2 regions of the Paraburkholderia sp. WS6 genome follow, and region 1 is predicted to be linked to the other one. Evidence: riboswitches for the same ligand, from Rfam matches in the RefSeq annotation. Region 1 holds a riboswitch; the other holds the start of a gene.

Region 1 (16,140 bases):
TGTGGTTTGCCACGTTCATCATGCTGGCGGTCAACACGTTGCTGTTTTTCTCGGGCTTGTGGGGTGAAACGATCGGCACGATCGGGCTGGTACTGTCGGTGCTGTTCGGCGTTGCGTGCGGCGTTTATGGCAACCAGTGGCACCGTTGGACGCTCGAGCAGCGCGGATACGTCGTCGTGCGTCCGGCGGGAGCGGATAGTGCTGAGGCTCAAGCCACTCACGCACGTCCCCCTGAGCAGATCCCCTGAATTGGGATGCGAGGGCGCAGGTTTACGCGTCGGCAAGCCAGGCCGATAATGCCCCGTTCGTTCCGGCCACGAAGTCTGCGCCGCGCATCGCGCGTCGCAGACTCGCTTTCCCTGACCCACCGCCACCCGTGTTGAAAACCTCCCGTTTTTTCGACCTGCTGCACATCCCTGGCTTCAAGCCGCTGGCCGCCGCCACCCTCATGCTCGGTGTGGCGATGTCGTTCACCGCTCCGTATCTGTCGCTGTTCGGCGTAGAGCGCGCCGGCATGACGCCGCTCAGGCTCGGCATCTTCATGACGCTGATCGCTGCCAGCGGGGTGCTCGCCAGCACCTTCGCCGGCCGCTGGAGCGACGCGAGCGGACGGCATCGGCCGTTGCTGCTGGCGGCACTGGTGGCCGCCGCTCTCGGTTATCTCTGTCTATGCGTAGTGCGTGACTACCGGCTGCTGCTGGCGGTCGGCATTGTCTTCATCGGCGCGGGCGGCTCGGCCATCTCGATGGTGTTCTCGTTCAGCCGCGCGGCACTGCCGGTGCCGGACCCCGCGGAGCGCGCATTCGCCAGCGCCACCTTGCGGACCATCCTCTCGGCGGCGTGGGTGTTCGGGCCGTCGGTGGGCGCACTGGTGCTCGCCGGCGCCGGCTTCTATGGGCTCTTCCTGTTCGCGGCGGCAAGTTTCGCGACCTGCGCGACCATCGTCTGGCGCATGCGGGAGCCGCAAGGCCATCTGGGCGATCACACGGTCGAAGACACGGCCTCGGAGCCGTCGGCCTCGATCACCGTGCCGCCGCTGACCGCACCCGGCGAAGATGCGCACGAGGACTTGCCGGGCGTCGCCTCGCAGAACGACATCCGCCGTGCCGTGGCCGCGCTCACCTTGCTGGGTCTCGCCGCGAACGCCACCATGATCGTGCTGCCGCTCTACATCGTGCACGGCCTGAACGGCACGCATCTCGACGTGTCGGTGATGCTCGGCCTTGGCGCCTTGACGGAAATTCCGATGATGCTCGCGCTCGGCGCGAAGTCGTCGACGCTGCACAAGCCGAACTGGCTGGCCGCCTGCGCAGCGGTTCACGCGCTGTATTTCGTCGCGATGTCGATGGCGGGGACTGTCCATGTGCTGATCCCGATGCAGATACTCAACGCGTTCGTCGTCGCGGTGACTTCGTGCCTCGGCATGGTCTACGTGCAGGATCTGATGCCGCACGCGCCGGGGCGCGCGACGGCGTTATTCTTCAACGCAGCGCGGGTCGGCTCGATTCTATCCGGCGTGTTGTCGGGTTTGCTGGTCGAGGCATTCAGCTATCGCGGCACGTTCCTGTTCTGCGGATTGCTGGCGCTTTGTGCGCTGGTGCTGTTTGCCGTGCCGGGTTATCGTTATCCGCTCATGTGGCGCGCGGTGCGGCGTTTTGCGCTCACACAATACGAGAAGGTCCAGGCGCGCCGGCAATAGGGCTTGCAGTTCGTACTTGCCACGCCCTTGGCGCGCTCAAACCGATCCGATCCATGCCCACATGTGGCGGCGCCCGCGAAAGCGTCGCGCTTTATCCCGTGCCAGAAGTGTAAGAAGGCAGTTAGCTAAATCGAAGCCTACGTCCTGACTGCAGCGCATACCGAAGCACGTCCGGAACTTCTGACTGCGCAAAACCTCAGCAAAGAAGCGTATCGTCGTTCGATGCAGACGGGGATGCCCGATTCACTGCATGGACGGTGCGAGGCTGCTACCGTGTGTCCGTCGGATCACACAAAACGCAACTACAGTTAGGAGAGCCACTTGCCGCCTGCGGAGCGGGCGGCATGGCCGCAGCACACCGAGCCAGATCGAGCAGCGCAACGAGACACTTTCCGGAGCGAGATATGCAGCTAGGCATGATTGGATTGGGACGCATGGGCGCGGACATGGTGCGGCGCCTGACGAAGGGCGGTCAGCAATGCATCGCTTACGACGTCCAACCGGCGGCGGTGGAAAAACTGAAACAGGACGGCGTCGCGGGTGCCGCATCGCTGGAAGACCTGGTCGCGCAACTGCAAAAACCGCGCGCAGTGTGGCTGATGGTGCCCGCAGCGGTGGTCGACAAAACGCTCGAGAACCTCGTGCCCTTGCTGGAGCCCGGCGACATTGTGATCGACGGCGGCAACTCCTATTACCACGACGACATACGCCGTAGCGCCGAACTCGCACAGCGCGGGCTTCACTATGTGGACGTCGGCACGAGCGGCGGCGTCGCGGGACGTGAGCGCGGCTACTGTCTGATGATCGGCGGCGAGACTGAAGTCGTGAAACGGCTCGAACCGATTTTCTCGACGCTTGCGCCGGGTGCGGGCGCAGCGCCTGCCACGCCGGGGCGCGCAGCCGGCAGCACGGCCGATCAGGGCTTCCTGCATTGTGGCCCGCAGGGGGCGGGGCACTTCGTGAAGATGGTCCACAACGGCATCGAATACGGCATGATGGCCGCGTATGCCGAAGGCCTGAACATTCTGCGTCACGCCGATGCCGGCAAACACGCGCGCGAAGCCGATGCCGAAACATCGCCGCTGCGCCGTCCCGAGCTTTACCAATACGAACTGAATCTCGCCGAGGTCACCGAGGTATGGCGGCGCGGCAGCGTGATCGGTTCGTGGCTGCTGGACCTGATAGCAGGATCGCTTGTCAGCGACGCCGATCTGCAGAGCTACGCAGGGCGCGTATCGGATTCGGGCGAAGGGCGCTGGACGGTGGCGGCAGCGATCGACGAAGGCGTGCCGACGCCGGTGCTGAGCGCGGCGCTATTCGCGCGTTTCAGTTCGCGGGGCGACGCGGATTTTGCGAACCGGGTGTTGTCGGCCATGCGGCACGACTTCGGCGGTCACGTCGAGAAAGCGGCCACGCCGGCCGATGGACACAAGAGCTAATTCCGGGGAGCCGCAATGCAAGCCTCTAATACCACGCCTCACGACGTCGTCTTTCTATTCGATTGCGATAACACGTTGCTGGACAACGATCATGTGCTGGCGGATTTACGCGCGCAGATGAAACGGGAGTTCGGCGAGCAGAACTGTGCGCGGTACTGGGAAATTTTCGAAGGTCTGCGGGCGGAGCTTGGCTACGCCGATTACCTCGGCGCGTTGCAGCGGTATCGGCTGGAGAACCCTCGGGACACACGCCTGTTGTTGATGTCGGCGTTTCTGATCGATTATCCGTTTGCGAACCGGCTGTATCCGGGGGCATTGGATGCGATCAAACATGTGTCGCAGTGGGGGCCTGCGGTGATTTTGTCCGACGGCGATGTGGTGTTCCAGCCGCGCAAGATTTCCCGTTCGGGCCTATGGGAAGAGGTGGGGGGACGGGTTTTGATCTACATCCATAAGGAACAGATGCTCGATCAGGTGATGGAGTGCTATCCAGCCCGGCACTATGTGATGGTGGACGACAAATTGCGGATTCTGACCGCCATGAAGAAGGCCTGGGGAGAGACGCTGACTACGGTTTTCCCTCGCCAAGGGCACTACGCATTCGATCCCAAGGAGATTTCCAGCAATCCGCCCGCGGATGTGACTATCGAGAGGATTGGGGAGCTGGCTGATATCGACGTCGATATGCTTCTGAGCGGCGGGACGGTAGGGGGCGCCTAGATTTTCTGCCTTTCACCGCCCACCGGGTGGCTTGCTAGCCAAGGCCCAGCAATTTGACCAGCAAGCCGAACACGCCCACCAGCACGGCGACACCGGCGCACAACAGCACAAGCGAGAGAAGGAGAATCAGGGGCCCTTTGAGGCGGCTGGGTGTCGACATGGTGGCCGTTCAGATAGAGGGCGAGCAGCAGAGGATGCGCCAGATGCGGCCCGCCGTCGCGCATTTAGCATGAAGAGCTTAATCGCATTCACTTAATGCCCACTTAAAGTCTGGCGCAAGACCGGCGGCTTCTGCCGCGCCAACGGCGCCCGTCAGCCGGACAGTCCAACACCGTACAGACACGGCGGCCAATTGAGCGCATGATCCTTGCTTGGCGCGCGTCGTAAGCAGATTTGCTCAAAATCGGCCGCGCGCTCAATCGGATGCCCACTTTCACGTCGCAGGCGATCAAACGCAGTGCGGCCGGCGGGCCAAGGAAAAATCATGACATCCGCAATCTGGGGCATCGTAGCAGGCATGGCGCTGATGTTCGGCGCTTCGATGTACCTGCGTCAGCTTCGTCTCCTGCACCGCCCGGACCACCGTTGGACTGGCAAGAAACGTTGATTCGTCACACATCCTCGAAAAGGGAGGCACCATGTCACCAATACCTGCTCCGCGACGTTCGCCGTCGCCGTTGCGTCAGTCCGATTCGCCTGGCGCCGTGCGCGACCGGCGCGCCGAACTCGGCCGCGCCGACGAAGCGCGCGCCGAGCAACGCGAACGCGACGACACCCGCAACGATCCCAATGCCAGCAAATGGCGCTACCAGCCACCACAACGGAAAGAGAAAGAGCCGGTGTAAGGCCTTCAACTGAACACCCGCAAACGAACGAACAAACAATCGAACGGGCGTTAGCCAACGTTCGGGCCGGCAATCGGATCGGCCATTTCCCTATCGGCGCTTCCCGCGCCTACACGAAAGCGACGCACACGCGTCGCAGGATCAAGCTTTGGACGATCGCGCCGAACCATGACGCGCATGTCCTGTCACACCCCTGACGATCGCCGGCCCGACCCCAGGAACCTTGCACAACGGACCTTTTCCCTACGCTTGCGTTATGTCATGCGCATGACAGGACGGCCGCCATTGCCGGTTTTTCTTCACTGATCGCGTCGCGAACAATCGCTGCAGCACCCGCTAACCAGCCTGACAGTCCTTTTCAAGGAGTGGCACCATGGCCGAAGCAACCTCCCGTCCGTCCCCGCCGAAAACATTGGAGCCCGAAACGTTGCGCAAGATGGACCGCTACTGGCGTGCCTGCAACTACCTCTCGGCCGGCATGATCTACCTGCGCGACAACCCGCTATTGCGTGAACCGCTCAAACCCGAACACATCAAGAATCGCCTGCTGGGCCATTGGGGCTCGGACCCTGGGCAAAGCTTCCTGCTGGTGCATCTGAACCGGCTGATCAAAAAGCTCGATCTGAACGTGATCTATGTCGCCGGACCGGGCCATGGCGCGCCTGCCACGCTGGCTCATTGCTACCTCGAGGGCCACTACTCGGAAATCTATCCTGACCGCAGCGAGGACGAAGCCGGCATGCAGCGCTTCTTCCGCCAGTTCTCGTTTCCCGGCGGCATCGGCTCGCATTGCACGCCCGAAACGCCGGGTTCGATTCACGAAGGCGGCGAACTCGGCTATAGCCTGTCGCACGGCTACGGCGCCGCGTTCGACAACCCCGACCTGATCGTCACGGTGATGATCGGCGACGGCGAGGCGGAAACCGGACCGCTGGCCACCTCATGGCACTCGAACAAATTCCTCAACCCGATTCGTGATGGCGCGGTGCTGCCGGTTCTGCATCTGAACGGCTACAAGATCGCCAATCCGACGATCCTCGCGCGGATTCCCCGTGAGGAACTCGAATCGTTGCTGACCGGCTATGGCCATAAGCCGTATTTCGTCGAAGGCGACGATCCGGACACCATGCATCAGCAGATGGCCGCGACGCTCGAACAATGCATCGGTGAAATCCGCGCGATCCAGCAACATGCTCGTGAAGCCAATGATGCAACGCGGCCGCGCTGGCCGATGATCGTGCTGCGCTCGCCGAAGGGCTGGACCGGGCCGAAGGAAGTCGACGGCCATCAGGTGGAAGGCTCGTGGCGCGCGCACCAGGTGCCGGTGCTCGATCCGGTCACGAATAGCAAGAGCCTGAAGCTCGTCGAGAGCTGGCTGCGCAGTTATGAACCGGAATCGTTATTCGACGAAGCAGGGCGTCTGGTCGAGGAACTGCGCGAACTCGCGCCTGAAGGCACGCGCCGCATCAGCGCCAATCCGCATGCGAATGGCGGCCTGCTGTGCAAAACGCTCGACCTGCCGGCGTTTTGCGACTACGCGGTAGCGGTGAAAAAGCCTGGCGGCTCGTACACGTCGCCCACTGAGGTGCTCGGCACGTTTCTGCGCGACGTCATGCGTAACAACATGACGAACTTCCGCGTGTTCGGCCCCGACGAAACCGCGAGCAACAAGCTGACGGCCATCTACGAGGCCTCCGAGAAAACCTGGCTCGCCGAAACCATGGCAAGCGACGCAGACGGCGGTGAACTCTCGGTGGACGGCCGCGTGATGGAGATGCTGAGCGAGCACACGCTCGAAGGCTGGTTCGAAGGTTACGTGCTGACAGGACGTCATGGGCTTTTCGCTACCTATGAAGCGTTCGTCCACGTGATCGATTCGATGTTCAACCAGCACGCCAAGTGGCTGGAGAAAGCGAAGCGCGATCTCGGCTGGCGGCAGCCGGTGCCGTCGATCAACCTGCTGATCACGTCGCTGGTATGGCGCCAGGATCACAATGGCTTCACGCATCAGGACCCGGGGTTTCTCGATGTCGTGACCAACAAGAGCCCGGACGTGGTGCGTATTTATCTGCCGCCCGATGCGAACTGTTTGCTGAGCGTCGCCGATCATTGTTTGCGTTCGCGCGACTACGTCAACGTGATCGTCGCCGACAAGCAGCCGCATCTGCAGTATCTCGAGATGGATTCGGCCGTCACGCATTGCACCAAGGGCATCGGCATCTGGGATTGGGCGTCGACGGATCAAGGCGTCGAGCCGGACGTGGTGATGGCGTGCGCGGGCGACATCGCGACAATGGAAGCGCTTGCCGCCGTGCAGATTCTGAAAGAGCGCTTTCCCGAGTTGAAGATCCGCTTCGTCAACGTGGTCGATCTGTTCCGCCTGATGCCTGAACATGCGCATCCGCACGGTCTGTCCGATCGCGATTTCGATTCGTTGTTCACTACCAGCACGCCGGTGATTTTCAACTTCCATTCGTATGCGTCGTTGGTGCATAAGCTCACGTACAACCGCACCAATCACGGCAATCTGCACGTGCACGGCTACCACGAGAAAGGCAACATCAATACGCCGCTCGAACTGGCGATCATCAATCAGGTCGACCGTTTCTCGCTGGCGATCGACGTGATCGATCGTGTGCCGGCGCTGCGCGGTGTCGGCGATCACGCGAAAGAGTGGTTGCGTGGGCAGATCATCGAGCATCTTGCTTATGCGCATGCCGAGGGCATCGACAAGGAAGAGATCCGCAACTGGACGTGGAAGGGCTGAGCGGAGCGTGTCATGGAGACTCATGAGAAGACCGGCGACCAGGCTCCGACGATTCTGGTGTTGAACAGCGGTTCGTCATCACTGAAATTCGGACTGTTTACGCGCTGCGCGCACGCCGGCGGCGATGAAACATTGCTGCTGGAAGGGAGTGCAGAAGGTATTGGGCGAGGCGACGGAAGCCTGCGAATCAAGTCGCCTGACGGCCGCGTGCTGGTGCAAGAAGAGGATGTACTGGAGTCGCAGACCGACGCGTTGCAGAAGCTCGCGCGCGTGCTTGCGGAGCAGAAGCACGGGCGTCCTGCTGCGGTGGGGCATCGCGTGGTGCATGGTGGGCCGCATCTGCGAACTCATCAACGTTTGACGGCTGAAGTCCGGCAGCGCTTGCAGGACGCCGTGCACTTTGCGCCCTTGCACATTCCACCGGCGCTGGCATTGATCGACGAGGCAAGCAGGATTTTCGGCGACGCAGAGCATTTCGCCTGCTTCGATACGGCGTTTCATTCCACGCTGCCGGCACGCGCGGCGCAGCTTGCGTTGCCGCGCCGTTACGCGGAGGCTGGTGTGATTCGCTACGGCTTTCACGGGCTGTCGTATGAATCGTTGGTGACGCGGCTCGGCGCTGACTTGCCGCCGCGCACGGTGTTCGCCCATTTGGGCAACGGCTCGAGTTTATGTGCATTGCAGAACGGCAAATCCATCGATACGTCGATGGGGCTCACGCCGACCGGTGGCATACCGATGGGCACGCGCAGCGGCGATCTCGATCCGGGCGTGCTGCTGTATTTGATGCGCGTGGAGAAGCTCGATGCCGATGCGCTGGAGACGCTGTTGAATCGCCAGAGCGGCCTGGCCGGTTACGCCGATGGCGAGAGCGATATGCAGGCGCTGGAAAAGCGCGCTGCGGCGGGCGATGCGAATGCATCGCTGGCGCTGGATGCGTTTGCTACCGCCGTGCGCAAGACGATTGGCGCCTATGCGGCTTTGCTGGGCGGGATCGATTTGCTGGTGTTCACGGGTGGCATCGGTGAACACAGTGAGGAGATTCGTAAGCGAGTGTGCGAGGGGCTTGCGTTTTTGGGGCTGTCGGAAGGGGATTCAGTAGGGAAGGTGAGGGCGATTCACACCGAGGAGGAGAAGCAGATCGCAAGACATTGCCGGACGCTGTTGCGAGCGGAAGCGGGTTAGGGCAACTTAGCTTTGATGATGGCGTGATCAGAGACGCCGGTGACGCCGAACAGGCGAGAGACGTCTTCGAGTGCGGCAGCTCGTTGCTCGTTATGTTGAAGTACACCGAGCAGGGTGATGCGTCCGTGTGAGACTTTGACTTGCAGGGTGTTTGGGGGGACGGCCGTATCCCATGCCAAGCGTCTCGTGGCTTCTGCGGCGATTTGTTCATCAGTGAGCCGCATGCTTGGGTTGCTGCGCGTGACGGAGCGGGATCTGGTCATGGAGATTCCCTCGAGAGTGGACACCGATTGGACAACACTAGCAGATGTCGCTGGATTTGCCTTTGGCGACGCTTCCGGACCACCTGTCAGATCGAGTCCAGGCTAGTAAGCCTCATCGCAAAAGGGCGGCGGCCGGTTCGATGAACAACCGCGGCGGCGCGCGCAGCGCCGCCGCAAGTATGGCAGTAAGCGCCGCGCACGCAAACAAGCCCTATTGAATGGAACCCGCCAAAACCTGCGCCGTAGCCGCCGACAACGTCCACCCCAAATGCCCATGCCCGGTGTTATAAAAAACGCCGCGCCGTTTTCCGCGCCCGACCTTCGGCAACATACTCGGCAACATCGGCCTTAACCCCGCCCAAGGAATCACTTTCGAAGTCGACACCTCAGGAAAATACCGTCGAGTCCAGTCGACCAGCGGCGCAATCCGATCCGACCGGATATCCCGATTGAACCCATTGATCTCCGCCGTCCCCGCAACCCGGAACCGATCCACGCCAAGCCGGCTCGTCACGATCTTCGCGCTGTCGTCGAGCAAACTTACCCAGGGCGCGTTCTGCTGACTCACTTCATCATCGAGACATACGGTGATCGAATACCCCTTAACCGGGTAGACGTTCACGTGATCGCCAAGCATCGCCGCGAAGTCGCGGCTCTTCACACCGGCGCACACCACGATCCGCTCGAAAGCAAACTGTTGCGACTCACCTTCCAGATTGACCATCAACGAGAACCGTCCCTCAGCCGGCTGCTCGATCGCCGTAATTTCCGCGTCGTAGTGAAACTCGACACCATGCCGCACGCAAGCATCAGCCAACCCGCGCGTGAACTTGTGAATATCGCCAGTGGAATCGGAAGGCGTAAAAAACCCACCAAAAAAATCGCCATGCAACGTCGGCTCGATCGTGTGCAACTCGCTCGACGTCACCGGATTCCGGTCCAGCCCACCTTCGCGCAGCAGTTCATTCACCTTGCTGGCCGCATCGAATTCCTTGCGCGTCTTGTAGATGTGCAAGATGCCGCGCCGCTCCAGATCGAAGTCGATCCCTTCGCGCTCGGCAATCGAAAACAGATGCTCACGCGCAGCAATCGCGAGCCGCACCGTTTCGACAGTGTTCGTGCGGTAATGCGGGATCTGCCGCAGAAATTCACCCATCCACGAATACTTGTGCCACGTGGGCATCGGATTGAGCAGCAGCGGGGCGTCGCGCGTGAGCATCCAACGCAAGCCCTTCAGCACCGTGGCCGCGCTGTTCCAGACTTCGGCATTGCTGGCGGACAACTGGCCGCCGTTGGCGAACGAGGTCTCCATCGCCGCATAGCGATGACGTTCGAACACGGTGACATGGTGGCCGCGCTGCGCAAGGGCGTGAGCAGTCGTAACGCCGGTAATGCCGGCGCCGATAATGGCGATTCGTGACATGACATGGTCCAGAGTAGTTGAGCATCACCGGTGTCGATTTCGTGTCGAAACCGGCGTTGATGCCCCATCTGTCCATGTACCTGAGAGTTTCTTCCTGTGAGCATATCGCTTGCGATGCAAGCGGTATGCAGGGAATCCCCTTCGGTGGGCGCGCGTGGCGCCGCTCTCCAGATGTTCCAGCTGCGCGGTCCTTTTGCCTGAGAGTTTCCGGGGCGGTTGCTCCGTCGGCGTCGTCACAATCCTCTGACGATCTCTCCCGCGCTGCATTGCAGAACGGCTCGACGATACCGGGCAATAAATTTCACCGCAAGTGTTTCTTTCGATGCAGCGCGCAATCGGCACAGTACGGTGCCATATGCAACGGCGCGTCCGCCCCACTGGCGCAATCAAAGCCATTCAACTGCCTATAGGGACTTTTTATGTGGGGGTTTAAGGCTTGAACCGGCGGCGTCGGCTATATTTGGCGGCATTGCCCGACTTCAATTCCCACAGGAGAACGCCGTGCCCGCTGCCACAACGCTGCTTGCCTTTGCCCTGGTCTCGCTCGGCATGGTGCTCACGCCCGGCCCGAACATGATCTACCTGATCTCCCGATCGCTCTGCCAGGGGCGGCGTGCGGGGCTCGTGTCGCTCGGCGGCGTCGCGCTCGGCTTTGTGTTCTACATGTTTTGCGCGGCGTTCGGTATCACCGCACTGCTGTTGACGGTGCCCTACGCGTACGACGCGCTGCGTTTCGGCGGCGCGCTCTACCTGCTGTATCTGGCGTGGCAGGCGGTCAAGCCGGGCGGCCGCTCGCCGTTCCAGGTGCGCGACCTGCCGCACGACAGCCGCGGTAAACTGTTCACCATGGGGCTCGTCACGAACCTCGCGAATCCGAAGATCGCGGTTATGTATCTGTCGCTGCTGCCGCAATTTATTTCACCGGAGCACGGCAGCGTGCTCACGCAGTCGATCGCGCTGGGTTGCGTGCAAATCGTCGTCTCCGTCACGATCAACGCGTTGATTGCGACCATGGCAGGTTCGATCGCCGGGTTTCTCGCTGGGCGGCCGATCTGGCTACAGGTACAACGCTGGCTGATGGGCACCGTGCTCGCCGGTCTGGCCGTACGGATCGCGCTCGATTCACGCCGTTAAGCCACGCGATGCAGACTCGCCTGAGTCTGCATCGCGGCCTTCCTCGCCGAGCATCGGTCAGTATCGACCACCATGCTCGTGGTGCATCACAGGCGGCCTGCCTGCGTCACGCTCACAGCGTCTTGTACATGATGGTGGTTGAATCAAGCCGCTCTTCCAGCGTGTCGCGGCAAAATTGCGGAATCACTCCGGCCGTCTGATAACCCAGCGAGGCATAGAGCGGCTCGGCCTTGTCGCCGGTGCGCGTATCGAGCGTCAGCAGGCTGCGCTGCAACTGGTGCGCACGGTGTTCCAGTTCCGCCATCAGCGCTTTGGCGATGCCCTGGCGGCGGAACGCGGGGTGGACCAGCAGCTTGCGCACCTCGGCGCGATGACGCTGGTTCGGCATCGTGTCGTAATCGAGTTGCACGGTGCCGGCGATCGCCTCACCATGACGAGCAACAAAAAGCACCAGCGCGCCCGCACGCAGCGACGGCAGCACCTTGCCGCTCCAGAACGCCTCGCTCTCTTCGACGCTATACGGCAATACAAAGCCAACGCTCGCACCGTCATGGACGCAGGCACGCAGCAGCGCGCCGAGTTCGGGCAAATGGCGAACGAGGCCGTCGGCGGAAAAGGTCGTGATGGTAGTCGCGTTCATGGCGGCTCGAACTCAAACGATGAAGAGGATGTAGCGCGCCGCGCTATGCGAGGGCGTGACGAACGCGCTGGGGCCGAACAACTGGTAGCGCAGGCAGTCGCCGGGTTGCAGATCGTGACTTCGGCCGTCGACGGTGATCTGCAGTTGCCCTTCAAGCAGGATCAGATGATGCTCGAGGCCGGCTCTCGGCGACGCGTCGTATGTGATGCGTACGCCGGCATCGAGTTCGCACTCTAGCGCCTCGCCGCTCAGCGCCTGGGCGGGCGGCGACACGGAGCGGCGCCGGAAGCCGACGCTCGGGTCGACCCAGACCGGCTGCGCGTCGCGCGGCAACAGCGGCGCGAAGTCATCTTCGACCATGTGCATGAGACGCGACATCGGCAAGCCATAGGCGACGCAGAGCTTGCCCAGCACGCTCGCCGTGGGGCTCACGGCGGCGTTCTCGAGGCGCGAGAGGGTGGCGCGGCTGACGTTGCTCAGCTTGGCGAGATCGTCGAGCGACCAGTTGCGCTCGGCGCGTAATCCGCGCAGACGCTGGGCGATGCGGCGATCGATGGCGTTGTCGTCGGCGAGCGTGTTTTCCATATTCGGGAAATTATCTCGAATATGGGAATTCGTCAACGAAACAAAAATGCGCCGAACCGGATGCGAACACGGTCCGGGCACGCTTCGCCATTGCGGAGATTCGTACACTGCGAGCGGCCGGGCCGTTTATCATAGTGGCCACCAACTAAAACCCGCCGCCAGGCTGTGCAACGGTAAGGCACACCAATCACGAGACCCGGCGGCGCATGCCGCGACATCTTCTATGAACTCCACTCCCGACGCTGTTTCCCGTCCCTCCATCCGCGCCTTGACCTTGCTTGAGGGGCGCGTGCTTGGTGTGCTCGTCGAAAAGCAGCACACCGTGCCGGATAGTTATCCGCTTTCGCTGAACGCGTTGACCTTGGGTTGCAATCAGAAAACCGGCCGCGCGCCGGTGATGAATGCGACCGAAGCCGAGGTGCTGACCGCCATCGACGGATTGAAGCGGCTGAGCCTGGTGATGGAAGGCAGCAGCAGCCGTGTACCGCGTTTCGAACACAACATGAATCGGGTGTTGGGGTTGCCGAGCCAGTCGGCAGCGTTACTGACCACGTTGCTGTTGCGCGGTCCGCAGACCGGAGCCGAGTTGCGCTTGAACAGCGCGCGTCTGCATGGATTTGCCGACATCTCGTCGGTCGAGGCGTTTCTCGACGAACTGGCTGCCAACGATCCGCCGCGGGTGGTGAAGCTGGCCCGCACGCCGGGCGAGCGCGAAAATCGCTGGATGCATCTGCTATGCGGCGAAGTCAGCGCAAGCGATCTTGCCCAGCCGGGCGGGGACGACGAGGTCGTGCCGCTGTCGGCGTTCGAGGCGGTCAAAGCTGAACAGAAGCGGCTTGCCGACGAGGTGAGCCGGCTTCGGGTGGTGGTGCGGCGAATGGCTGCCGAATTGGGGATTGAAGTTGAAGAGCTGGGTACGGGGGATTGAAACGCGATTGGTGATTGGCGGTTGGTTTCTCGCACGCTGCGAGCGCGCGAGAAACCAGAAACTAGAACTTGTAGTTCACCGAAGCGAGCGTATTGAGCTCGAATCTTTTTTCGGTAATCGGGCTATTCGCCGCGTCGTGCTCCAGTCGCCCGAAAGTCGCGGAAACCGACCCATTCCAGTGCTTCGAAAAGTCGTAAGTCACCATGGCGTTCATATGGACGTCCCGCACACCCGCACTGGTGCTATACGTGGGCAATCCTGACGCCGCGCTCTGCTGCCCGGACACGCCGAAAAACGTCCGCGTATAAGTACCATTCGCCCAGGTGAAGCCTGGTCCCACCGAGAACAACCAGCCGCCAACCGGCGCGGATGCGACGAAATCCGTGCTGACCGTCGTCCCCTGGTGATGCCCGGCGATATCCTGGTACAACGCCACCGACCCGGTAAACGCCCACCACGTATAGTCGGCGAAGAGCTTCAGTTTCGGCCCGCCATTCACATCACCAAGTCCATGCAGGCGCGGATCGTCGGACTCCTTGCGCATCTGGAAATCGAAAGTCAGTGCAGCGCCCACGTGATAGGCAGGACCGCGCAGCACGTTCACGCCGAGCACGTCTGGGCCTTGCGAGAAAATCCGGTCGTCGTATGAGATGTCCAGCGCAGGGAACGGGAATACGCTCAACTGGCGGGACCCCGGGTACTTGGGCGTAATCACCACGCCAGGACCCACGCCGATTTTCCATTTGCTGTCGGTGGCCGCGCCGGTACTGGCGTCAGTCGTCGCGTTCGGACTTGCATCGTCCGCGTAGGCAGCGCGCGCAGCGCAAAGGCCGAGCGCAGCGGCGAGCAGCAGCGACATGCGTGCGGGTTTGCCGAACCTCAGCGTGGTATCCGCCGTCATGCGCGCTCCTTGCCAAGCGCCGCGAGTTGCCTGAGGCGTCGCGCCAGAGCCTTCGAGACGACCTGTTGTTTGCCGTCGTCGCCGCTATGGACGGCTTCGCTCTCGCGCAGAAACAGGGTGGTTTCGCGCGCGACGATTTCGCGCTCGTTGTCCGACGTAATCATGTGATACGAATCATCCAGCCAGATTGTGCGTAAAAAGGCAGCGCCGATATTCGTGGCGACAAAACGTGCGTTGCGTGGGCTCGACGTCTCATCGTCGATCGCATGGACAATCAGGCAATCGGTCTTGATGTCGCGTACCTGCGTGCGCACGCTCGCGGCGAGGCGGCTCGCCTGGTGCAATGCCGGCAATGAAATCGTCGACGGACCGACTTCGCTGAAGTCACTGCGCTGCATCGCGCGGGCGATCTTTGCACGAAGCGCTTCGTTGCGCAGGCCGAACGGCGCCTCCTCGCGGTAGCGCCAGCGTTTGCGCATCGGCGTGAAGTACGCCCAGTTGAGCAGGAAACGATACCAGGGGATCGCCCAGCCGTCGTATGAGAGCGTCAGCGACAGCAACACGAGCGACTGCGCCCCTGGACGGCGATGCGCCAGAGCCAGCGCCAGGGCCGCGCCGATCGATAGCCCGCAGATCGAGACGCGGGCAAAGCGCTCGGCCAACGCGTCGTACTCGCGCACGGCCGCCTCGAGCCACGCCTCCATCGCTTCTTCTTCCGAGCCGGCGCTGTAGCCCGGCAGGACGGGCGCGCAGGTGGTGAAGCCCTCGGCGTTCAGATAGCGGGCGAGAAAACGCAATTCGAGCGGCGAACTCGACAGGCCGTGCAACATCAGCACGGCATGATCGTCGCCGGGTAAGAAGAGACTCGTCGGTTGACTCATGGATCAGGCTCCGATCCGTAGGACGAGAAACTCGCCGGCGTGGGTGGTGAACCGTTCGCACATGCACTCGGTCAGCTTCGACGGACCATCGCCACTTTTCAGGTGCACGCGATGGCTGCCGGGCCACAGCGCCTTGCTGAGCCGCTGGATGTCGTCGGGATCGACATCGGCGAAGCGCGGGCCCGGTGCAATCTGGTTGGGCAGGCGCGGCAGCACGCCTTGCGGCTTGACGTCGTTGCCCGGCTGTAACGCGTTGCGCTCGAGCGCCTGAATGAAAATGAACGTCCTGTGGTGATGGGACAGGTGGCGCAGCAGCCGGTGTGTTTCGTCGACGCCGCGGCGTGCCAGCATGCGTTCGTTATCGTGACGCAGCAGCATTTCATAGCGCGACTGCGCAACGGACGCGATCAGTTCGGCACGAAACTGCGAGCGGCGCAGGCGTTCGATCAGCACGATGACAAGCAGCGTCACCAACGGATACGAGACCAGCAGGACGAGGTCGGCGCGATCGAATACGTCGATGGTTGCGTAGGGCGGGACGAACAGATAGTCGGCGATACCCAGGCCGAGCACCATGACGGTAAGCGCCGGGGCCAGCCCGCAAAAGTACTCGACCAGCGCCGCCGCGATATAGAACGCGGTGCCCGGCATGATCGGTCCCAGCAGCGGATGGAGCAACAGGCGTACTCCGCTCGCGATCGCCAATGCAGCGGCCGCGGTGAGCCAGACG
Region 2 (16,140 bases), on a different contig from region 1:
TGCGCCAGCAGCGGGCGGAACCCAAAGCGCGGACGCCTCTCAAGCCGGCAAGGCGCTGTATCAGCAGGTTTGCCAGGCCTGTCACGCGGCCGGCGTGCTGAACGCACCGAAGTTCGGCGACAAGGAAGCATGGGCGTCGCGCCTGAAAGACCCGATCGACACGGTCTACAACTATGCGCTGCACGGCAAGGGCGCGATGCCGCCCAAGGGTGGCTCGACTGCCTCCGACGCGGACGTGAAGGCGGCCGTCGACTACATGGTCAGCGCGGCGAAATAAGGCGCTTCTGGCGGTTGTCGCAGGACAAAAAATCCCTGCACCGTGGCGACACGGGCAGGGATTTTTTTATCCGAAATGCGCTTTATGCGCCGTCGGCCCAGGCGCCTGCCGATGCAACCGCGGTGCGGCTGAACGCCTCGACAAATGCCAACGCCGGCGTGGTACGAGCCAGCGACGTCAAATGCGTGTGCAGGTCGGCAGGCACTAGCCACGGATAGCTCAGCCCATCTTGCAACGCTTCGAGCAATTTGCCGTCGACGTCCGGCACGACGTCCATGCGTGCGATGTGGATATGGAACCCAGTGACGGCCGGCGCCGCGTCGAAAGTCCACCGATACACTCCGTGGCCCACGCGCAATGCGCCGGTTGCCCGTTCGCGCATCACCACCAGCCAGGGTAAGGCGTCGATCGTGCCGTTGTCCACCGCGAGCGAATCGCACACGTAATAGGTGCGGCACTGCGCGTACTGCGCGCCGAAATCGGTGACGAGCGTTTTCGTGATCGCACCAGCCCCGACTGTGCGCGCCGGAAACGCGATATTCGACGTAGCGAGCGAAACGGTGAGGACCGCATCCGGTGCGAAGGCCTCGGCAATGCGATTAGCACGCGTGTTGTCTTTTGCGTCGATGTAGGTTTCGAGCGCGCGGCGATAGTGCGCGAGCGGCGGCGTGTGCATGCGAGCGGTCTCCGATTGATGCCTGATCGACGCCCGATCAACGGGCCGTGCCACTGTAGCGTGCGTCCGTGGAAAAACCGCCGATGCACCTGCCGCGCGCGGGTTATGTGGGCAAGTCGGGGAATGCAAACGAATTGCGGTTGCCTACGCACGGCGCCTCCGAGCCAAGCGTGCGCTTGCGATCAAGCGAACGCAACGCACACGCGTTCGCTCCATCACTCAAGGCTTCTGCAACAACGCCTTCAAACTCGCAAGCCGATCCTTCGGCGACATCGGCGCTTCTTCGGGTGTCGGCGGCGGGGCGTCGTCGAGCAGCATCTCGGGGATGAAGCGCGACGGCTCGCACACCACGGTCTCTCTCGCGCGCTTGCGCTTCTTGCACCAGTTCAGATGCAGACTGCGCTGCGCCCGTGTAATCGCGACGTACATCAGACGACGCTCTTCCTCGATGCGCGCGTCGTCGATCGGCTCGTCGTCCGGGCCGCCACGGTGCGGCATGATGCCTTCTTCGACGCCCACCAGAAACACGTGCGGATATTCCAGCCCCTTCGACGCGTGCACCGTTGAAAGCCGCACGGCGTCCGGATCTTCTTCACGACCTTCGAGCATCGACATCAGCGCGACGGTCTGAATCAGGCCGAGCAGACTCTTACCGGTGTCGCCGAAGCCGTCGGCGGTGTCGTAGCCGGTTGCCTCGCTCTTCTCCGAACCTTCGGGTTCAGCCTTGGTGCCCTTGCGCTTCAGCCATTCCATGAACTCGAGCACGTTCTGCCACTTGGACTGCGCCTGACGTTCGTCGAACGCGTCGTACAGATAGGCTTCGTAGTGAATTGCGTCCATCAGTTCGTCGAGCAAGGTCCCGGCGGCATCCTTCTCGGCACGATCGGTGAGGCGCTGCATGAAGTCGCAGAACACGCGCATCGGTTCGATCTGACGCGGCGACAGGCGCGCCTCGATGCCACCCATGTACACCGCTTCGAACAACGACACCTTCGCCTGACCCGCAAACGAGCCGAGCGCTTCGAGCGTCGTATTTCCGACGCCGCGACGCGGCGTGGTGATCGCGCGGATGAACGCCGGGTCGTCGTTCGCGTTGGCGATCAGGCGCAGATACGCGCAGATATCCTTGATCTCGGCTTTGTCGAAGAACGACTGGCCGCCCGACAACACATACGGAATCCGCTCGCGACGCAGCACCTGTTCGAAGATGCGCGCCTGGAAGTTCCCGCGGTACAGGATCGCGTAGTCGCGAAAATTCGCGCGCCGCTCGAACTTGTGCGCGGACAGGCGGAACACCACGGACTCGGCCTCGTGCTCTTCGTCGTTGCACGGCGTGACGGTGATCGTGTCGCCCATGCCGTGTTCGGACCACAGCTTCTTTTCGAACAGCTTCGGGTTGTTCGCGATCACGTTGTTCGCGGCGGTCAGAATGCGCACCGTCGAACGGTAGTTCTGCTCGAGCTTGATCAGATGCAGCTTCGGAAAATCCTTGCTGAGCTGCCCGAGATTTTCGAGCGTCGCGCCGCGCCAGCCATAGATTGCCTGATCGTCGTCGCCGACCGCCGTGAACGCCGCGCGCTTGCCGGCCAGCAGTTTCACCAGTTCGTACTGGCACGCGTTAGTGTCCTGATACTCGTCGATCAGCAGATAGCGCAGCTTGTTCTGCCAGCGGTCGCGCACCTGCTCGTTCTTCTCGAAGAGTTCGGCGGGCAGACGGATCAGGTCGTCGAAATCGACCGCCTGATACGCATGCAGCGTCGCCACGTAATTGCGGTAGACGATCGCGGCCTGATGTTCGTCCTCGTTTGCGGCGATCGCGATCGCCTGCTCGGGCATGACCATGCCGTTCTTCCACAGCGAGATGATCGACTGGATCTTGCGGATGAAACCCTTGTCTGTCGAGCCGACCTGCTCCTGGATCATGCCGAAGCAGTCGTCCGAATCCATGATCGAGAACTGCGGCTTCAAACCGACGTGTTCCGCTTCCTGCCGCAGAATTTGCACGCCGAGCGAGTGGAAGGTGCAAACCGTCAACTGGTTGACGGGCACTTTGCGGCCTTCCTTGCCGGGCGTGGTGAGCGTCTTGCCTTCAAGCAGCTTGCCCACGCGCTCGCGCATTTCCAACGCGGCCTTGTTCGTGAACGTGACGGCGGCAATGTGGCGCGGCTCGAAGCCTTTGGCCTCGATCAGATGGGCGATCTTCTGCGTGATCACGCGCGTCTTGCCACTGCCTGCGCCGGCGAGCACGAGACACGGGCCGTCAAGATAACGGACCGCTTCATTTTGAGCGGGGTTCAGGCCTGCGGACATCGTCAGTGGATGGGTAATGCGGTTGAGGGCGCTTGGGTGCGGAATCGCGAGACCGAAGGCCCGGGGGCATGCTGCGCGGGGCGGGTGGCTGGCGCGCGTGCCTCAGTGAGAGGGGCGTTCCGGCTCGCAGCGATCCGCGCGAGAGGAGCGATGTTAACACGGATGCCTGGAGCGGATGCCGTGACAGGCGCGCTGTCGGATGGCCAGGAACGGGGCCCGCGATGGCAGCTCGCCCGACGACGAAAAACGGACGTTCGAGTGAGCTGGCCCGAACGCGGCTGCAACTGCCGTCCGAGCGCCGCCGGACAGGCACCGCCGACAAGCGCCTGCGACGATGCCGACAGTCCGCCTTCGGGACATGCCACAATTACGTTGTTGCGCGCCGTCGCCGCGGTGGCAAAGCGGCGCGCCGTTTTTGCAGGAAGACACGCATGTCCGCATCGCTGAAGATTGGATTGATGGGTTACGGTTTTGCTGGCGCGACCTTTCATGCGCCGGTGATCGAGCACTGCGGGCGAGCGAGCATCGCGGCCATCGCGACGAGCCAGCCCGAGCACGCGCTGGCCGATTACCCGCACGCAAAGGTGGTGGCCGATCTCGACGCCCTGCTGGCGCTCGAAGAAATCGACTGCGTCGTCATCGCGACACCCAATGACACGCACTTCGACCTGGCGCGCCGCGCGCTGGAAGCGGGCAAGCACGTGGTGGTCGACAAGCCGGTCACGCTGACTGCCGCAGATGCTCACACGCTCGCCAACATTGCACTCGCCCGGGGCAAGCGGTTCGTCCCCTTTCATAACCGCCGCTGGGACGGTGATTTTCTGACCGTGCGGGATCTGCTCGCCAGCAGAGAATTGGGGCGTATCACGCAATACGAATCGCATTTCGACCGATTCCGGCCGGAGGTTCGGCAGCGTTGGCGCGAGGAAGCTTCGCGCGGCGGCGGTTTGCTATTCGATCTCGGACCGCACCTGATCGATCAGGCGCTGGCGCTGTTCGGCGCACCGCAGACCGTGTCGGCGACGGTTCGGACGCATCGCGATCAGGCCAGCGCGCCGGACTACGTGCATATTCAGTTGGGCTACGGCGAGTTCGAAGTGGTGTTGCATGCCAGCGCGTTGACTGCGTACGTCGCGCCGAGGTTTACGATCCACGGCACGCAGGGGAGCTACGTCAAATACGGGCTCGATACGCAGGAAGATCAGTTGAAAGCCGGCTTGCGGCCGGGCGATGACGGGTTCGGCGCCGGCAATGCGCCTGGTGTGTTGCGTGTGCTCGAAGAGGGCCAGGAAGTCGAGCGGGAGGTGCCTACGCGCAACGGCGAATACGTCGGCTTTTATATTGCCTTGGCGGATGCCATTCAGAACGGCATGAAATTTCCCGTCAGCGCTCAGGACGCGGTCGACGTGATGACGATCATCGAGCTTGCAGCCCGGAGCTCGGAGGAAGGCGTCCGGTTGCCGTTTGAACGCATTCGCTGACTTTCCCAGCGCCACGGGGCGCTTTTTGGCCATTTGGCGACGGCACGCGAACCATGCCGCCGCCAATGGCAAAACGCCTGACAACCCCGAAAGGAACATAACGTTACAAATAACCCCGCCTCCGCGGTCAGCGTGAGTCCCCGGCAATCCGTTGCTACCCCAGTAGCACCACAAAACGACAACGACTTCCCGGAGAGTCCATGCCTCGTATCGTCCGCGCACTAGCAGCATGCGCTTTGCTCAGCTCCCTCGCCGCCTGCGTGGTGGCTCCTCAGCAACCCGCGCCGGCGCCGCGCCCTAACCCGCAACAAATCGCGGATCAGCGCTTCAACCAGGTCAACGGCCGGATCGACAACCTGAGCCGCCGCATCGACGCCCGCGTCAACCAAGGCTACTACCCGCCCCCGCAAGGCGGTGCGTTGCACCATCGCCTCGACGTGATCCGTCAGGAAGCTCACGACATGGCGGCGCAACACGGCGGCGGCCTGTCCGGCGACGAACAGCACGTGCTGAACCAGGAACTGGACAACGCGGCACACGCCATCGGCGAATAATCGCGCCAGTTCTGGCACTGAAGCAAAGGAGCGCGGGCATCACGTCCCGCGCTTTTTTTGACATTCGCGAACCCGCAGCGCCAACCCCCATGCCCCTTGCGGGCCTTTATTTGACAAGCCCCCGGCCCTCGCGTACATTCGCCGCACGCGTCGGGAGAGCGTGCTGGCCGCAGAAAATCGCAGGCCGCGCCGCCGAAGGGGCACACCCGCAAACTCTCAGGCAAAAGGACCGACTGCGTCGAAGAACCCGCGCCCAGGCAACATCAAGGCACCGGTTTTTCGCACTCTGGAGAGCGGCAGTAGCCGTCTGCATCGTTTAATCGAGCAGATTCTGGCAAGCTGCCCACCGAAGGGGCGCGCGTTTCACCGTAGCGATCACGGCTTCACCATCGCACGGCAGCGCAATCTCTCAGGTATCGAGGACAGAGGGGTCATGCAACGCAATCGCTCGCAGGCATCAGCCGCGAGGCGTAGCGCCGCATGGCCTTTTTTGTTTCGCGAGACGCCTGAGGCCCCATGACCGAACTCAAACACACCCCGCTCAACGCCACCCATCGTGCGCTCAACGCCCGCATGGTCGATTTCGGCGGCTGGGACATGCCCGTCAACTACGGCTCGCAGATCGACGAACACCGCGCCGTGCGCACCGACGCCGGCATGTTCGACGTCTCGCATATGTGCGTCGTCGATTTCACCGGTGAACGCGTGCGCGCCTTCTTCGAACACGCGCTGGCCAACAATGTCGCCAAGCTGCAAACGCCGGGCCGCGCGCTCTACTCCTGTCTGCTGAACCCGAATGGCGGTGTGATCGACGATCTGATCGTCTATTACTTCAGCGAGACGCACTTCCGCCTGGTCGTCAACGCCGGCACCGCGGAGAAAGACGTCGCCTGGTTCAGCAAGCTCAACGCCGAAGGCAGCTACGGCCTGACCATCACGCCGCGCCGCGATCTGGCGATCGTCGCCGTGCAGGGCCCGAACGCCCGCGATAAGGTCTGGCAAGTCGCGCCGTCCAGCCGTACCTCGACCGAACTCCTTAAGCCATTTAACGCCGCGATCGTCGACAACACGCCGTTTGGCGAATTGATGATTGCCCGCACCGGCTACACCGGCGAAGACGGCTTCGAAATCGTCCTGCCTGCAACGTCCGTCTGCGAGTTCTGGGACGCATTGGTGCGTCAAGGTGTGCGCCCTGCGGGTCTCGGCGCGCGCGACACGCTGCGTCTCGAAGCCGGCATGAACCTGTACGGCCAGGATATGGACGACAACGTCTCGCCGCTGGACGCCGGCCTCGCCTGGACTGTCGATCTGAATTCGCCGCGCGATTTCGTCGGCAAGGCCAAGCTTGAAGCCGACGGCTCGCAGGCCTCGTTCGTCGGTCTGATCCTGCTGAAGGAAAACGGCAAGGCGGCAGGCGTGCTGCGTGCTCACCAGAAAGTCGTCACGCCGCACGGCGAAGGCGAAATCACCAGCGGCACTTTTTCACCCACGATGCAGGAATCGATCGCCTTTGCGCGCGTGCCGAAAGGCGTGCAGCCGGGCGACACCGTTCACGTCCAGATTCGTGACAAAAACGTACCCGCAAGCGTGGTAAAACTGCCGTTCGTACGCAACGGCAAAGTGCTCGCAGTTTAAGCAGCCGGCGCGTGCGTTTACCTTTTTAAGTTCATACCGAATAACACCGCATAGGAGCATCCGATGAGCATCCCGGCCGATCTGAAATACACCGAATCGCACGAGTGGGTCCGCACCGAAGCGGACGGCACGCTGACGGTCGGCATCACCGACCACGCGCAGGAAGCGCTCGGCGACATCGTCTTCTTCGAAGTTCAGGAACTGGGCAAGACCGTCAACGCTGGCGACACCGTCGCCGTGATCGAGTCGGTGAAAGCCGCTTCCGATATCTACGCGCCAGTCTCGGGCGAAATCATCGAAGCGAACCCGGCCGTCGCCGACACGCCGGATGGCGTCAACAGCGCGCCGTACGAGAACTGGCTCTTCAAGATCAAGCCGGCCGCGGACGCATCGCAGGATCGCCTGATCGACGCGGACGCGTACGCCAAGGCCGTCGGCGCCTGATTCACCGCAACTTGCACCATTACGTTTAAACCCGACAGGCGCGGCGCGTCCGATTCGACAGTCGAACGGACGCCCGCACCGCCAGGAACACCTCATGAAGCTCGAACACCCGGATCGTCTGATGAACCGCACTCCTCTCTCGCTCGCCGCGCTCGAAGTGCATGACGCCTTCGCTGAACGGCACATCGGCCCGGATTCGGCCGACCAGCAAGCGATGCTCGAAGCCCTCGGCTTCGCGTCGCGCGCCGCGCTGATCGACGCGGTCATTCCGAAGACGATCCGCCGCACCGAAACGCTGCCGCTCGGCCCCTTCGCCCAGCCGAAAAGCGAAGCGGAAGCGCTCGCCGCGCTGCGTGAACTGGCGAACAAGAACCAGGTGTTCCGCTCGTACATCGGGCAGGGTTATTACAACGCGCACACCCCGACGGTGATCCTGCGTAACGTGCTCGAAAATCCGGCGTGGTACACCGCGTACACGCCGTATCAGCCGGAAATCTCGCAGGGCCGTCTGGAAGCGCTGCTGAACTTCCAGCAGATGATCGTCGACCTGACGGGTCTCGCGATCTCGAACGCCTCGCTGCTCGACGAAGCCACCGCGGCCGCTGAAGCGATGACGCTGCTGCAACGCGTCGGCAAGCCGAAGTCGAACGTGTTTTACGTCGCCGACGACGTGCTGCCGCAAACCATCGAAGTGGTGAAGACGCGCGCCACGCCGGTCGGCATCGAAGTGAAAGTGGGCCCGGCTGCGGAGGCGGCGAACGCGAATGCGTTCGGCGTGCTGCTGCAATACCCGGGCGTAAACGGCGACGTGCGCGACTACCGCGCGCTCGCTGAAGCGATCCATGCCGCAGGCGGCCACGTGGTAGTCGCTGCCGATCTGCTCGCGCTGACCGTTTTGACGCCGCCGGGCGAATGGGGCGCGGACGTGGCCGTCGGCAACACGCAGCGTTTCGGCGTGCCGGTTGGTTTCGGCGGCCCGCACGCGGCTTACCTCGCCGTGCGCGACGAATTCAAGCGTCAGATGCCGGGCCGTCTGGTCGGTGTGACTGTCGATGCGCAAGGCAATCCGGCACTGCGTCTCGCGCTGCAAACGCGCGAACAACATATCCGCCGCGAGAAGGCGACCTCGAACGTGTGTACCGCGCAAGCGCTGCTCGCGATCATGGCCAGTATGTACGCCGTCTATCACGGCCCGCACGGTCTGAAGACGATCGCGCTGCGCGTGAACCGCATCGCTGCATTGCTCGCAGCCGGCGCGAAGAAGCTCGGTTACACGCTCGTCAACGACACGTTCTTCGACACGCTCACGTTCGAAACCGGCGCACGCACCCAGGCGCTGCATGACGCGGCAACGGCGCGGCGCATCAATCTGCGCCGCGTGAGCGATACGCGCGTCGGCATCTCGATCGACGAAACCACCACGCGCAGCGATCTGGCCGATCTGCTCGCAGCGTTTGCGCAAGCGGCATTTGTCGACGAAGTCCCGCAAATCGACGCCCTCGACGCAGAACTCCCCGCCGAGAACACCGTGCCCGCTGCGCTCGAACGCACCAGCGCGTACCTTACGCACCACGTGTTCAACCGCCACCATTCGGAAACGGAAATGCTGCGCTACCTGCGCAGCCTCTCCGACAAGGACCTCGCACTCGACCGCTCGATGATCCCGCTCGGCTCCTGCACGATGAAGCTGAACGCGACCTCCGAAATGCTGCCGGTCACGTGGCCCGAGTTCGGTCAGATTCACCCGTTCGCACCGGCTGAGCAAACGGTCGGCTACCGCGAAATGATCGATCAGCTCGAACAGATGCTGGTCGCGGCCACCGGCTACGCAGCGGTGTCGCTGCAGCCGAACGCCGGCTCGCAAGGCGAGTACGCGGGTCTGTTGATCATTCACGCGTACCACGCATCGCGCGGCGAAGGCCACCGCAACGTCTGCCTGATTCCCGCTTCGGCGCACGGCACGAACCCGGCATCGGCGCAGATGGCCGGCATGCAGGTGGTCGTAGTGGCTTGCGACGCGCAAGGCAACGTCGATATCGAAGACCTGAAAAAGAAAGCCGAGCAACACGCCGACAAGCTCGCGGCGATCATGATCACGTATCCGTCCACACACGGCGTGTTCGAATCGAACGTCCGCGAAATCTGCGAGATCGTGCATGCGCACGGCGGCCAGGTCTATGTGGACGGCGCGAACATGAACGCCATGGTCGGCCTCTGTGCGCCGGGTCAGTTCGGCGGCGACGTCTCGCACCTGAATCTGCACAAGACCTTCTGTATTCCGCACGGCGGCGGCGGACCGGGCGTCGGTCCGGTTGCGGTCGGCGCGCATCTCGAGCAATTCTTGCCGAATCAGATTTCGTCGGGCTACGAGCGCGCACCGAACGGTATCGGCGCTGTGTCGGGCGCGCCGTACGGTTCCGCGTCGATCCTGCCGATTTCGTGGATGTACATCGCGATGATGGGCGCGAAGAACCTCACGGCCGCCACCGAAACCGCGATCCTCAACGCAAACTATGTCGCGAACAAACTCGCGCCGCATTACCCAGTGTTGTACTCGGGCCCAGGCGGACTGGTCGCGCACGAATGCATTCTCGATCTGCGTCCGATCAAGGAAACCAGCGGCATCTCCGTCGACGACGTCGCCAAGCGCCTCGCCGACTACGGCTTCCACGCACCGACCATGAGCTTCCCGGTGCCGGGCACGTTGATGGTCGAACCGACCGAATCGGAATCGAAGGAAGAACTCGACCGCTTCATCGAAGCGATGATCGCGATCCGCGAGGAAATCCGCGCTGTGGAAGACGGCCGCTCGGACCGCGAAGACAATCCGCTCAAGCACGCGCCGCACACGGCGGCGGTAGTCATCGCGAACGACTGGAAACATGCGTATGCGCGCGAAACCGCCGCGTATCCGCTGCCCACGCTGATCGCCAAGAAGTACTGGCCGCCGGTCGGCCGTGCGGACAACGTGTACGGCGACCGCAATCTGTTCTGCTCCTGCGTGCCGATCGCCGACTACGAGTAAGCCGGCCCGCAAACCGCGCAGCGCCTGAAGGTTGTAAGCAGGCGTTGCGCGGTTCTGTCGCTTGTGTCCGCAAACGGCTAACATCACACACCGAATCAGCCTAACGAGGAGTTTCGCATGGCACGACAGGTGCGATTGATGCAAAGCCGGACCGAAATCAGGCGAACCCAAACATGGCAACAGGCTTGCACGCTATTGCTGGCTGGCGCGGCGGTGCTGCTGCCGCTACGGCAGGCGCAGGCCGCAATGAATTTTTGCGCGGCGCCCGCGTTGCAAACCAGCGAGCGCACGAATGCCGACCCAGGCGTCAAGGCACTGGTGAGCAATGTACTGGCACATCTGAACGACCCGCCGCATGCGCTGGCGAAACTGCATACCGAAGGCACGTTGCCGCACGAGGGCATCTACGATCAAAGCGTCGAGGCGGAGAAGGATCTGGATCTGCTGCGCGACGCCGCGCTCGCCTGGCGCGCGACCAGTGACGACCGTTATCTGAAACTGGTCGACCGCCTGCTGTATGCGTGGGTCACGACTTATCAACCCAGTTTCAATCCGATCGACGAAACCCATTTTGAGGGCCTGATCCTCGCCTACGACATGACCGCGAGCGCGTTGCCGGTGAAGACGCGCAATGCTTCGATGGCGTTCCTGACGAAGCTCGCGAGCGGCTATATCGCGCAGATCGACGCGCAGCCGCGGCCGCTCACGGGCACGTTCAAGAACAACTGGCAAAGCCACCGGATCAAGCTGATCTCGATGGCCGCGTTTACGCTGGATAACCGCAAGATGATCAACGCGGCGCAGCGCCTGTTCGACGAGCATATCGGCGACAACATTGCGCCGGACGGCTCGACGTTCGACTTCGGCGAGCGCGACGCGCTGCACTACGTCACCTACGACCTGCAGCCGCTCGTGACCGCCGCGCTCGCCGCGCGCCGCCACAACCGCAACTGGTTGCCGGAAAAGGGTGCGAACGGCGCGTCGTTACAAGGCGCGCTGAACTGGCTCACGCCGTACGCGGATGGCAGCAAAACGCATGAAGAATTCGTGCATTCGAACGTTCCGTTCGATGCCAAACGTCGCGAGGCCGGTTTGCCCGGCTATTCGGGTCAATGGGATCCGAAAAACGCGACGGAACTGTTTCACCTGGCGGCGCGTCTCGACGGACGCTATACGCCGATCGCGCTGCAGCTCGCACCGACGCCGCCCGCATGGCTCGCCGTGTGCTTACCGCTGCCGGCGCGCTAAACTAACCTTTATCAGCAGGGAGCAGTAAATGGCAGTCAGCGTGTTCGACCTCTTCAAAATCGGCATTGGTCCGTCCAGTTCGCATACGGTCGGGCCGATGCGTGCGGCGCTGATGTTCGCGCAAGGGCTCGAACGCGACGGGCTGCTTGGCGCGACGGCATCTGTGAAAGTGGATCTGTATGGGTCACTCGGCGCGACCGGCAAGGGTCACGGCACCGATCGCGGCGTGATGCTCGGCCTGATGGGCGATGCACCCGACACGGTGGATCCGGATACGATCGCACAGCGACTCGAAGCGGTGAAGGCGTCGCGCAAGCTCGCTTTGCTCGGCACGCACGACGTGCCGTTCGTCCAGAAAGATCACATTTCGTTTTATCGCCAGGCGCTGTCCGAGCATCCGAACGGGCTGAAGCTGCGCGCGTTCGATGCGCAAGGCGAGACGCTGCGTGAGTCGACGTATCTGTCGGTCGGTGGCGGTTTTGTGGTGACGGCGGGCGCGCCGAACACGAAGGTGCTGAGCGCGGTCGAACAATTGCCGCATTCGTTCCGCAGCGGCAACGAATTGCTCGCGCTGTGCAAATCGACCGGCAAGAGCATCGCGCAATTGATGTGGGAAAACGAACGCGTCTGGCACACGGAAGAAGAAACGCGTGCGGGTCTGCTGAAGATCTGGAATGTGATGCAGTCGTGCGTGTCGCGCGGCTGCGGTATCAACAATCCGGATGCGGACGGTAACTTGCCCGGTCCGTTCCATGTAAAGCGCCGCGCGCCGCAGTTGTATCGTGCGCTGTCGAGCAATCCTGAGCTGGCGCTGCGCGATCCGCTGTCGATGGTCGACTGGATCAATCTCTACGCCATCGCCGTGAACGAAGAAAACGCTGCGGGCGGGCGCGTGGTCACGGCGCCGACCAACGGCGCGGCCGGCATCATCCCGGCCGTGCTGCATTACTACACTCGCTTCATGCCCGGCTCGAACGAGCAGGGTGTGATCGACTTCCTGATGACGGCGGCGGCAATCGGCATTCTGTACAAGCTGAACGCGTCGATTTCAGGCGCGGAAGTGGGATGCCAGGGTGAAGTGGGCGTGGCCTGCTCGATGGCCGCGGGTGCGCTCGCGGCGGTGATGGGCGGCACGCCTGAACAAGTCGAGAATGCGGCCGAGATCGGCATGGAGCACAACCTCGGGCTGACGTGCGATCCGGTCGGCGGGATGGTGCAGATTCCGTGTATCGAACGCAATGCGATGGGCTCGGTGAAAGCGGTGAATGCGGCGCGAATGGCGCTGCGCGGTGACGGTACTCACTACGTGTCGCTGGACTCTGTGATCAAGACGATGATGCAGACCGGCGCGGATATGAAAACGAAGTACAAGGAAACGTCGCGCGGTGGGTTGGCGGTGAATATTGTGGAGTGTTGAGAACACAACGACCCGACCGCACCCATCGCAACGCCTGGAGGCTTCATCGCAATGCCGCTCGCTTCTGAATCTTCTTCCACCGCTCAAACCACAGGCGCGCGTCTCGTCGTCGACGCTTTGCTGACGCACGGCGTCGAACGTGTTTTTTGTGTTCCCGGCGAGAGCTTTCTCGCCGTGCTCGATTCGCTGCACGATGAAACAGACCGCATCCAGACTATCGTCTGCAGGCACGAGGCGGCGGCCGCGAACATGGCGGAGGCCGTCGGCAAATTGACCGGGCGTCCGGGTGTCGCCATCGTCACGCGCGGACCGGGCGCGACGCATGCATCGATCGGCGTGCACACCGCGTTTCAGGACTCGACGCCGATGATCCTGCTGATCGGCCAATGCGCCCGCGAGCATCTCGATCGCGAGGCCTTCCAGGAAATCGACTACCGGCGCATGTTCGGGCAGATGGCGAAATGGGTCGCGCAAATCGACGACCCGAAGCGTATTCCCGAATATCTGAGCCATGCGTTTCACACGGCGACGTCGGGACGTCCGGGGCCGGTCGTGTTGTCGTTGCCGGAAGATGTGTTGAGCGATGCGTGCGACCTTGTTGCCGGCGCGCCCGCATACAAGCGTGTGGCGGCGTCGCCGTCCGCAGCGCAGATAGAAGAGTTGCGTCGATTGCTGGAAGGCGCGCAACGGCCGATGGTGATTGCCGGTGGCAGTGGTTGGACACCAACAGCATGTGCCGACCTGCAACGCTTCGTCGAGGATTGGCAATTGCCGATCGGCCTCGCATTCCGCTTCCAGGACACGCTCGACAACGAGCATCCGAACTATGCGGGTGATGTTGGTCTCGGTATCAATCCGGCGCTTGCTCAGCGTATCCGCGATGCGGACCTGCTCCTCACGCTCGGTCCACGGCTAGGCGAAGCGACGACCAACGGCTACACGCTGCTCGACATTCCGAAGACCAAACAAACGCTGGTGCACGTGCATCAAGGCGCGGAAGAACTGGGGCGCGTGTATGCGGCAGATCTGCCGATTGTCTCGGGCATGCCAGAACTTGCAGCATTGCTTGCAGCGTTGAGGCCGTCTTCCGACAAGCTCACATGGACCGGCGCTGCGGACGAAGCGCATCGCGCATATCTCGACTGGCGCAAGCCACGCCCGATTCCTGGCGACGTGCAAATGGGCGAAGTGATCCAGCAGTTGCGCGCGCATCTACCGGAGGACGCGATTCTCACAAACGGCGCGGGCAACTACGCAACCTGGCTGCATCGGCATTTTTCATATCGGCATTTCCGCTCGCAACTCGCGCCGACCAGTGGCGCGATGGGCTACGGCGTACCCGCGGCGATTGCGGCGAAGTCGATGTATCCGCAACGCGCAGTAGTCGCGTTAGCCGGCGACGGCTGCTTCATGATGTCCGCGCAAGAACTCGCGACGGCAATGCAATACGACCTGCATGTGATTTTCATCGTCGTGAACAACAGCCACTTCGGGACGATCCGGATGCATCAGGAGCGGCACTATCCGAATCGCGTGCATGGCACCGGTCTCACGAATCCGGATTTTGCGGCATTCGCAAAGTCGTTCGGCGCACATGGAGAGACGGTGGAGCGAACTGAAGATTTCCTGCCGGCGTTGCAGCGTTCTCTTGAGGCGAAGCGCGCGGCAGTGATCGAGATTCGCATGCCGCAGGAGGCGAGCACGCCGGGCGCAACGTTGGAGCAGATTCGCGAGCAGGGAAGGAAACTGCGAGGCGAGACGGCTTAGCGTAGAAGGTTTGTGGACAACGTCCCTCTGCGCCGATGCGTCTTAAGTCGAATTTTTGACATACAGCAGACTTACCATGCGATCACCTTGTGCACCGTTTGACGAATCGGCTAGGGTAGCCATTCGTCTGAACGATTCAGGGAGTCAATATGCTTAAGGCTGCGGTATTTGCAAGTGCGCTGGGATTGTCGAGCGCCGTGTTCGCGATGGACGTGTCCTGTCCAGTTCATCCCACGGCAGAATGGATGAAGGAGAGTGACGCCCGTGCGCAGATCGAAGCGCAAGGCTACAAGATCGCGAAGTTCAAGGTCGACGACAACTGCTATGAGGTCGAAGCCTACAACAAGGACGGCAGAAAGGTGGAATTGAACTACGACACCAAGACGCTTGCAGTCATCAGGCAGAAGATGGAGTAAAAACCCCGGTTTATGCAAGGCTCTCCATGAGAAAAGCCTCGCATCAATGCGGGGCTTTTTTGTGCGCCACGAGCACATGACTCAAGCGTATATGACCGATAAAGCGCCAAGCTCCTTCATCAGAGCAGGCTTGTGAGATTCAATCACGTCGGATTGGATTTGATAGATCACGGACTTGATGACCTCAGTCTGGCTCATATCCGTGTCATGCATCAGCGTCTTGATATCTTCGGCGATGCGAGGTGTCACCTTCATCGACAGTCGTCGCCGTGCAGCGCCTCTGCGTTCCTTGAAACGCTCCGACGCTGATCGGTGCGCCTTAATCAACCGTGCCCGCGGATATTCACCGGATGCAAACCGGTGCAGATAGAGCGTCATGAGCACCTTGCGGAATTCGGTCGAGCTCGCGCTGTCGACCATATAGGCGGCCAGGTCGAGAACATCCAGATAGATGGCCGGCAGTTGCGCCTCAATCGGCCTGACTTCCTTCTGCCGAGCTTCGCGGACAGCCGGCGTGGATTGCGCTGGAATGGCGACCACGTGGTCACAGACGTCGCACACCGCCGCGAGAATATTCTTCACCTCACCTTTGCCGTCCCTGAACGGTACGTCGCGCCGCGCAAAGGTCGTGCTCACAAGCTGCTGGCAGTGGTGGCAGATTGCCTTGCTCTTCTCGCCTTCATCGTAGAGTTTCATCTTCACAGCTTCGCTCACTGGTGCACGCTGATAAACACGGTCTCCGGATTGCCCACGAAGTAGAACTTCACGTACCAGCCATAAGATATAAAAGCGCCTCACTGATTTCGCGCCACCCGTGAGGATTGTCGATGAAATTTTTTTCGGGAGAAGGCTAACTAATCGAGTTCACGCCAGCAGCACAAACTCAAAGC

What was found. A riboswitch is a leader RNA that binds a small molecule or an ion and turns the genes downstream of it on or off. The one in region 1 is predicted to bind glycine.
Region 2: it holds a riboswitch for glycine, as region 1 does, so the genes downstream of both, gcvT (glycine cleavage system aminomethyltransferase GcvT) here and M0D64_RS16410 (D-amino acid dehydrogenase) in region 1, are expected to answer to the same signal.

The regions. Positions count from the first base shown of each region.
Region 1 is NZ_JALQCK010000012.1:4,963-21,102, reverse strand. It holds gene M0D64_RS16460 (DUF2628 domain-containing protein) at 1-248, shown strand, start outside; gene M0D64_RS16455 (sugar efflux transporter) at 377-1,699, shown strand; gene gnd (phosphogluconate dehydrogenase (NAD(+)-dependent, decarboxylating)) at 2,104-3,138, shown strand; gene M0D64_RS16445 (HAD family hydrolase) at 3,154-3,858, shown strand; gene M0D64_RS16440 (hypothetical protein) at 3,893-4,018, opposite strand; gene M0D64_RS16435 (hypothetical protein) at 4,343-4,465, shown strand; gene M0D64_RS16430 (hypothetical protein) at 4,497-4,703, shown strand; gene M0D64_RS16425 (phosphoketolase) at 5,077-7,470, shown strand; gene M0D64_RS16420 (acetate/propionate family kinase) at 7,483-8,655, shown strand; gene M0D64_RS16415 (BON domain-containing protein) at 8,652-8,918, opposite strand; gene M0D64_RS16410 (D-amino acid dehydrogenase) at 9,130-10,341, opposite strand; glycine riboswitch at 10,517-10,610, opposite strand; gene M0D64_RS16405 (LysE family translocator) at 10,843-11,475, shown strand; gene M0D64_RS16400 (GNAT family N-acetyltransferase) at 11,588-12,115, opposite strand; gene M0D64_RS16395 (helix-turn-helix domain-containing protein) at 12,128-12,700, opposite strand; gene M0D64_RS16390 (YceH family protein) at 12,924-13,628, shown strand; gene M0D64_RS16385 (MipA/OmpV family protein) at 13,690-14,529, opposite strand; gene M0D64_RS16380 (carboxylesterase) at 14,526-15,410, opposite strand; gene M0D64_RS16375 (DUF4118 domain-containing protein) at 15,414-16,140, opposite strand, start outside.
Region 2 is NZ_JALQCK010000015.1:124,044-140,183, forward strand. It holds gene M0D64_RS19550 (cytochrome c5 family protein) at 1-277, shown strand, start outside; gene M0D64_RS19555 (hypothetical protein) at 360-953, opposite strand; gene M0D64_RS19560 (UvrD-helicase domain-containing protein) at 1,173-3,263, opposite strand; gene M0D64_RS19565 (oxidoreductase) at 3,695-4,744, shown strand; gene M0D64_RS19570 (hypothetical protein) at 4,945-5,298, shown strand; glycine riboswitch at 5,440-5,541, shown strand; glycine riboswitch at 5,575-5,734, shown strand; gene gcvT (glycine cleavage system aminomethyltransferase GcvT) at 5,815-6,933, shown strand; gene gcvH (glycine cleavage system protein GcvH) at 6,997-7,377, shown strand; gene gcvP (aminomethyl-transferring glycine dehydrogenase) at 7,472-10,402, shown strand; gene M0D64_RS19590 (alginate lyase family protein) at 10,520-11,650, shown strand; gene M0D64_RS19595 (L-serine ammonia-lyase) at 11,679-13,067, shown strand; gene M0D64_RS19600 (thiamine pyrophosphate-binding protein) at 13,119-14,834, shown strand; gene M0D64_RS19605 (PepSY domain-containing protein) at 14,984-15,250, shown strand; gene M0D64_RS19610 (hypothetical protein) at 15,332-15,946, opposite strand.